DNA from 3 places in the Providencia sp. UF-224 genome. Region 2 is predicted to be linked to each of the others. Evidence: predicted binding sites of a transcription regulator. Region 2 holds the regulator's gene; each other region holds the start of a gene.

Region 1 (2,210 bases), on a different contig from region 2:
TGAGCTGGTTAAAATCGACCCGAAATCTATCGGGGTAGGCCAATATCAGCATGACGTCAGCCAAACTCAACTTGCCCGCAAGTTGGATGCCGTTGTCGAAGACTGCGTAAACTCCGTAGGTGTAGACTTAAATACCGCCTCAGTCGCCTTGCTGACTCGCGTTGCAGGCCTGAGCAAAATGATCGCGCAGAACGTGGTTGATTGGCGCGATGAAAACGGCCAATTCAATGACCGAAAACAGTTACTGAAAGTGGCTCGCCTTGGGCCTAAAGCCTTTGAACAATGTGCAGGGTTCCTGCGTATCACCAATGGCGAAAACCCGCTGGATGCATCAACGGTTCACCCTGAAGCTTACCCTATCGTTGAAAAAATTCTGCAAACTGTCCGCCAGCCGCTGAAAGAAATTATGGGTAATTCACAAGTGCTCAATGCCCTGAGCCCGCGTGATTTCACAACAGAGCAGTTTGGTGTCCCAACGGTTACGGATATTATCAAAGAGCTAGAAAAACCGGGTCGTGACCCACGTCCTGAGTTTAAAACTGCCACCTTTGCTGAAGGTGTGGAAACGATGAATGACCTCGTTTCTGGCATGATTTTAGAAGGCGCGGTGACCAATGTGACCAACTTTGGTGCATTTGTGGATATCGGTGTACACCAAGACGGCTTAGTGCATATCTCTTCACTCTCCAACAGTTACGTCGAAGACCCACACAAAGTGGTGAAAGCGGGCGATATTGTGAAAGTGAAAGTATTGGATGTCGATATTGCCCGCAAGCGTATCGCCCTCACCATGCGCTTGGACGAGCAAGCGGGGGATTCTAACAGCGCACCTCGTAAAGCTGCACCTGCACAAGATAAAAACGCACGTAAAGCCCCTGCACCTCGTGGTAACTCGCGCCAAAATACGAATTCATCAGGCAACAGTGCGATGAGCGATGCCCTTGCTGCTGCATTTGGTAAAAAGAAGTAATCTGATTAAGCTAAATACCCCAATAAATTCATTGGGGTATTTAGTATTCTCTAGAAATATCTTCACTGATAAATTAATAAACAAATTCAATATATTGTTCAAAAATCAATCCATTCAATGCGTTCCGTCTTATCCCATCGCTATCTAAAAAACACCGCTAACTCCATGCTTCGTTGATCCACATCAAGTCAAATTGACGAAAAAAGAGGCTAAATATAACAAAAGGTGGATGATTATGATTCTCATTGTTAATTAGATTTATTTTTGTTTTTCTCAGCGTTGTGCTTGTAGATAGAAACTTTTCTAACAATAATTATCAGTATCATTATGAATTGAATCGTTAGGAAGATAATAGGAAGACACTATGGCTATACTTCCTCAATGCAGTTACAAAATTCTAGGCTTCTCCCCCGAGATAAGCCCTGCATACCGACAAAAATTATTGTCTCTCGGTTTATTACCGGGCTCCGTTTTTAAAGTGGTGCGTTTAGCGCCTTTTGGCGATCCTGTACAAATCGAAACTCACCGCGTCAGCTTAGTGCTGCGTAAAAAGGATCTCGCCCTACTAAACCTTGATGAAGCGCCTACCGCTTAAGTCTTCTTTTTTGATTATTGGCAAACACTATGAAACGATTGACTATCGGCTTAATTGGTAACCCCAATGCAGGTAAAACAACCCTTTTTAACCAGCTAACAGGGTCAAGACAGCGCGTCGGTAACTGGGCTGGCGTCACCGTTGAGCGCAAGGTTGGCCGCTTCCACACGGATGACCACAAGATTGAGCTTGTCGACCTCCCCGGTACTTACTCACTCACCACTATTTCTGAACAGACCTCCCTCGACGAACAAATTGCCTGCTACTTTATTTTAAGTGGCGAAGCCGACATGTTAATTAACGTTGTGGATGCGTCGAACTTAGAGCGCAACCTCTACCTGACATTGCAATTAGTTGAGTTAGGCGTCCCATGTATTGTCGCCCTGAATATGTTGGATATTGCCCAAAGCCAGCATATTGATATCGATATTGCCGAATTGGAAAAACAACTGGGTTGCCCTGTGATCCCAATGGTTTCAACCCGTGCAACGGGCATTGATAAACTGAAAAAAGCCATTGATACTCACCCGCAAAATAACCAAAAAGCCCTTGTTGAATATCCACCACAGCTATTACACGCTGTTGATTCATTATCTGAACAAATTTCAACGCAACAATTTAGCCAACAACAGCGCCGCTGGTTAG
Region 2 (2,210 bases):
CACGGGATGAACAATTAAGGATCAACAAACGCAATCAATTAAAACGCGATAAAGTGAATGGATTGCGCCGAGTTGAACTTAAACTAAACGAAGAAGCTGTTGCTGTACTGAATCAGTTAGCTGAAGAAAAAAATATAAGCCGTAGTGAATTAATAGAAGAAATTTTGATGTCACAACTTCAACAAGTTGATGAGACAATACTCAAGTAACGCTATCTTAGTAAATCACACAAATTTGACAGACTTATAAAAGTTTTTTCGCCAGAATAAGGCATAAAATTCTATTTATTTTCGTTCTAAATGAGTTCTAGAAGTTGAGACACTCCTTCTTTCTCTCTTAGAAAAACAAGAGGTTAATCAGTTTATGGCAGTCATCGGTATTTTCTTCGGAAGTGATACAGGTAACACAGAAAATATTGCCAAAATGATCCAAGAAAGATTAGGCAAAGACGTAGCAGAAGTTCATGACATTGCAAAGTGCAGCAAAGAAGACATTGAAGCTTTTGACATTCTACTTCTTGGTATTCCAACTTGGTACTACGGCGAAGCACAATGTGATTGGGATGACTTTTTCCCAACATTAGAAGAAATTGATTTTGAAGGTAAACTCGTCGCTCTCTTTGGCTGTGGAGACCAAGAAGACTATGCAGAATACTTCTGTGATGCGATGGGGACTATTCGCGATATCATCGAACCAAGAGGTGCGGTGATTGTTGGGCACTGGCCAACCGAAGGCTACCACTTCGAAGTTTCAAAAGGTATGGCAGATGACAACCACTTTATCGGATTAGCGATTGATGAAGATCGCCAACCGGAGTTAACAGATGAACGAGTGGATGCATGGGTCAAACAAATCTCTGAAGAGATGTCATTAGCTGAAATTCTTGGCTAGTCGATTAAAAACAAGTGTTACGCTTAGGCCGAATTCCTTTCCGCTCAAAATGCACCATCGCGGAACGTCATTCGGTCTAAAATAATCGATTAAATATCCTAATTGGATAGACTTATAAGAGATTATCAAAATAATGAGACAATGCATGGTTTCTATTTTTATTTTCCATGCCTATAATTGTAAATCAGTTTAGAAGACAACTGGATTTATGTTAAAAATGTCTCATTATTGTTAAATTTATGATTTAAGATACAGGACAAACCCGCATGACAGACAACAATAAAGCATTGAAAAATGCTGGACTCAAAGTCACTCTTCCAAGACTTAAGATTTTGGAAGTACTTCAGGAGCCTGAGTGCCACCACGTCAGTGCGGAAGATCTCTATAAAAAGCTGATTGATATGGGCGAAGAGATCGGGCTAGCGACTGTATACCGTGTATTGAACCAGTTTGATGATGCAGGTATCGTTACGCGCCATAATTTCGAGGGTGGAAAATCCGTATTCGAATTAACTCAGCAGCATCACCATGACCACTTAATTTGCTTAGATTGTGGTAAAGTGATTGAGTTTACTGATGAATCGATTGAAACTCGCCAAAAAAATATCGCCGCACGTCACGGTATTAAGCTGTCTAACCACAGTTTGTACTTATATGGCCACTGCGCTGATGGTGATTGCCGCGATAACGCTGACGCACACGAAGCAAAAGAGTAATAAATTAATCACCATCATATTTTGATGGTGACCCATTCTTCAAAAGCCTGATAACCACCATTATCGGGCTTTTTTATTGTATCCATCCACCGATAAATTAAGCATTCTCAGTGAGAATATCCATAATTTCTTTCATTTACTTTATATTTATCACTAAAATATGTCGTTAAGGTGAAATATTGAAGTGTTCTATAATAAGTTGCAATTCACTTCAAATCCTTTATATTGTTTGACGGATGAACACACCTTCTCTATTTGAGAATATTTACAATGATATCATAGTGATGCATAACGTTATCTAAAATATACCTTGCATCTTTTTTTCATATCACTGTCATATAGTTTATCTAATTAACGTCTAAAATAAGTTCAGTATATTGCTATATAGTTTTACTTTTTTTAATTTAATAAACAATTTAAGTGTAATAAAAAAGTTAAATTACAACTATATGATGTAATTTGTATATTTTTAGCTAGACTTATTTGGATTGTTCTCGTACTTCGTAAGAGATTAACTGATGAAAAAAACATATCTTTTTATTAATACTAGTTTTTTCTTCTGGTTTCTTACTTTAATAGGATGGTTTTTTCGTCATACAGCCA
Region 3 (2,210 bases), on a different contig from region 2:
CTATTTTTGGCGACAAATAACGTAATTTCCCCGATGTTGATTGATTTTCATCAAGGTTAATCACGACGGGATTACTGCCCACAATGCGAGAAAGCTCGGAAGGGTGTGCCTGCGCTTCAAATTCCAATTCATTATTTTCAATCAGCTTAAATAACAAGCTGTTATCTGACAGCGTGCCATTCATCGCATGACGCTCACTGATCACCCCCGAAACAGGCGCAATAATTTTCGATTTGTCTTCTTGGCTTTGTTCACGCATTAATTGGGCTTTGAGTTGGCGCAGTTCCGCACGGCTTGCCGTTAACAATGCACTCTGTGCGGCCGCTTCTGATTTGGCTTTACCAAATTCATTCGCCGAAATCACCCCTGTTTTTGCCAGCGGTGATAAACGTTGCAGTTCTTGTTGCGATTGGGCGCTGAGCGCTTCTTGTTGCTTAATGTATGCGGCAGCTTTATCAATTTCTGCTTTTAATTGATTAACCCCTGCACTTTGGATGGGTGATTCCAACATGGCGAGCAATTGCCCTTTTTCAACCCATTCCCCTTCTTCCACAAACACTGCGGTAACCATTTGCTGTTGCAGTGGAGAACCAATTGAAATTTCGTTTTTTGCCACAAATTTGCCCGGGATGCTGACGACATCAACTGTCATCACATTTTTTGGGTTTGTGACGCTTAGGCGAATTTCCTCTGCCTGTGTGTTCAAGCAAATGAAAAATAATGAAATGGCTAAAAAGATGTGTTTCATAAGTCATAAAATTCCCGAGTAGACGCTCGCGCTACTGTAATTTCGCTTAACCACAAACTCCATAAACCAAAGTTAAACCTTAATTTTTCGTTAAGCTTGGTAAAAACCAGTAAGTCCATTTTTGCTATACGGGAAAATTATTAACTGAGATCAAATATTGACCAGAAATTAGCTCGCCAATTATTTATTTCCGATATGTTTTAGTGATAGTATTCGCAAACAATATAATTATCATTCTCATTTCTATTTGCTAGGGATTACTATGACTACGCAACATCACTACACACTTGTCGCCGCAGGTATTTGCGCGGCTTTGGCTTCATTTAGTACGACAGCAGCAGAAGATTCAGACAAACTTATCGTCACCGCATCGGGTTATTCACAACAATTACGCGATGCCCCTGCCAGTATCACGGTGATCACCGCTGAACAGTTACAAAACAAACCTGTGCGCGACCTTGCTGATGCAGTTAAAGACGTAGAAGGTGTCAGCATTGTAGGTTCAGCCAATAAACAAGATATTAATATCCGTGGCTTACCGGGTGAATACACCTTAATACTGGTTGATGGTCGTCGCCAAAATAGCCGTGAATCACGCCCAAATGGCAGCGGTGGTTTTGAAGCGGGCTTTATGCCGCCCGTCGAAGCCATTGAACGCATTGAAGTGATCCGTGGACCAATGTCTTCCCTGTATGGTTCCGATGCGATGGGTGGTGTTATCAATATCATCACTAAAAAAACCACCAATGAGTGGCACGGCAGCGTAACCACAGGCGCGATTATCCAAGAAAACAGTGATAGCGGTAATTCCACCGACGGTAACTTCTATCTGTCAGGCCCATTAGTTAAAGATAAATTAGGCTTGCAACTATACGGCGGTGGTGACTATCGTCAGGAAGACAAAATTACAGATGGCCACTACAAAAAAGACAACAAAAGTCTCACAGCTAAGTTAAGTTTTACACCAACTGAAAATCAAACCTTCCTTTTAGAAGCAGGTAGAACACTGCAAGAAAGAGAAGAAACCCCAGGCAAATCTCTTGCTGAATATGAAATGCGCGGGCAATCAAAACAATATAATAAAAAAACCGAACTCTACAATAACCGAAACCACGCCGCGCTAACTTACAAAGGTGAATGGGATTCGTTTAATACAGAATTAAGTGTCTATCAAGAAAGTACGAAGAAAAAAACCAAAACAGAAATTAAAGATGCCATCACTAAGCTGACTGAATACCGCTATGAAGACCGTGTACCTGAAATTACCAACACTGTCGTCGATGGTAAAGTTGTCGCGTTCTTACCAGACAACATCTTAACAGTCGGTGGTCAATACCAATACTCAAAACTCAAAGATAGTTCATTGGTTTCCAAAGGAAAATTTGAAAATAGCAGCATGAGTGTCGACCAATCTGCTTTATTCGTTGAAAACGAATTTACTGCCACTGATGACCTCATTCTA

Evidence for each region. Region 2 encodes Fur, which represses iron uptake genes when iron is present. Its sites were predicted from a motif close to ATAATAATGAGAACNACTATCAA; they were not measured.
Region 1: the regulator Fur is predicted to act here: its motif matches at 1,200-1,222, upstream of feoA (ferrous iron transporter A).
Region 3: the regulator Fur is predicted to act here: its motif matches at 973-995, upstream of AC4IFO_RS09795 (TonB-dependent receptor domain-containing protein).

Annotation. Positions count from the first base shown of each region.
Region 1 is NZ_JBSICC010000008.1:4,416-6,625, forward strand. It holds gene AC4IFO_RS09575 (Tex family protein) at 1-970, shown strand, start outside; gene feoA (ferrous iron transporter A) at 1,335-1,565, shown strand; gene feoB (Fe(2+) transporter permease subunit FeoB) at 1,595-2,210, shown strand, end outside.
Region 2 is NZ_JBSICC010000005.1:55,497-57,706, forward strand. It holds gene ybfE (LexA regulated protein) at 1-209, shown strand, start outside; gene fldA (flavodoxin FldA) at 364-891, shown strand; gene fur (ferric iron uptake transcriptional regulator) at 1,158-1,607, shown strand.
Region 3 is NZ_JBSICC010000008.1:49,966-52,175, forward strand. It holds gene AC4IFO_RS09790 (efflux RND transporter periplasmic adaptor subunit) at 1-748, opposite strand, end outside; gene AC4IFO_RS09795 (TonB-dependent receptor domain-containing protein) at 1,011-2,210, shown strand, end outside.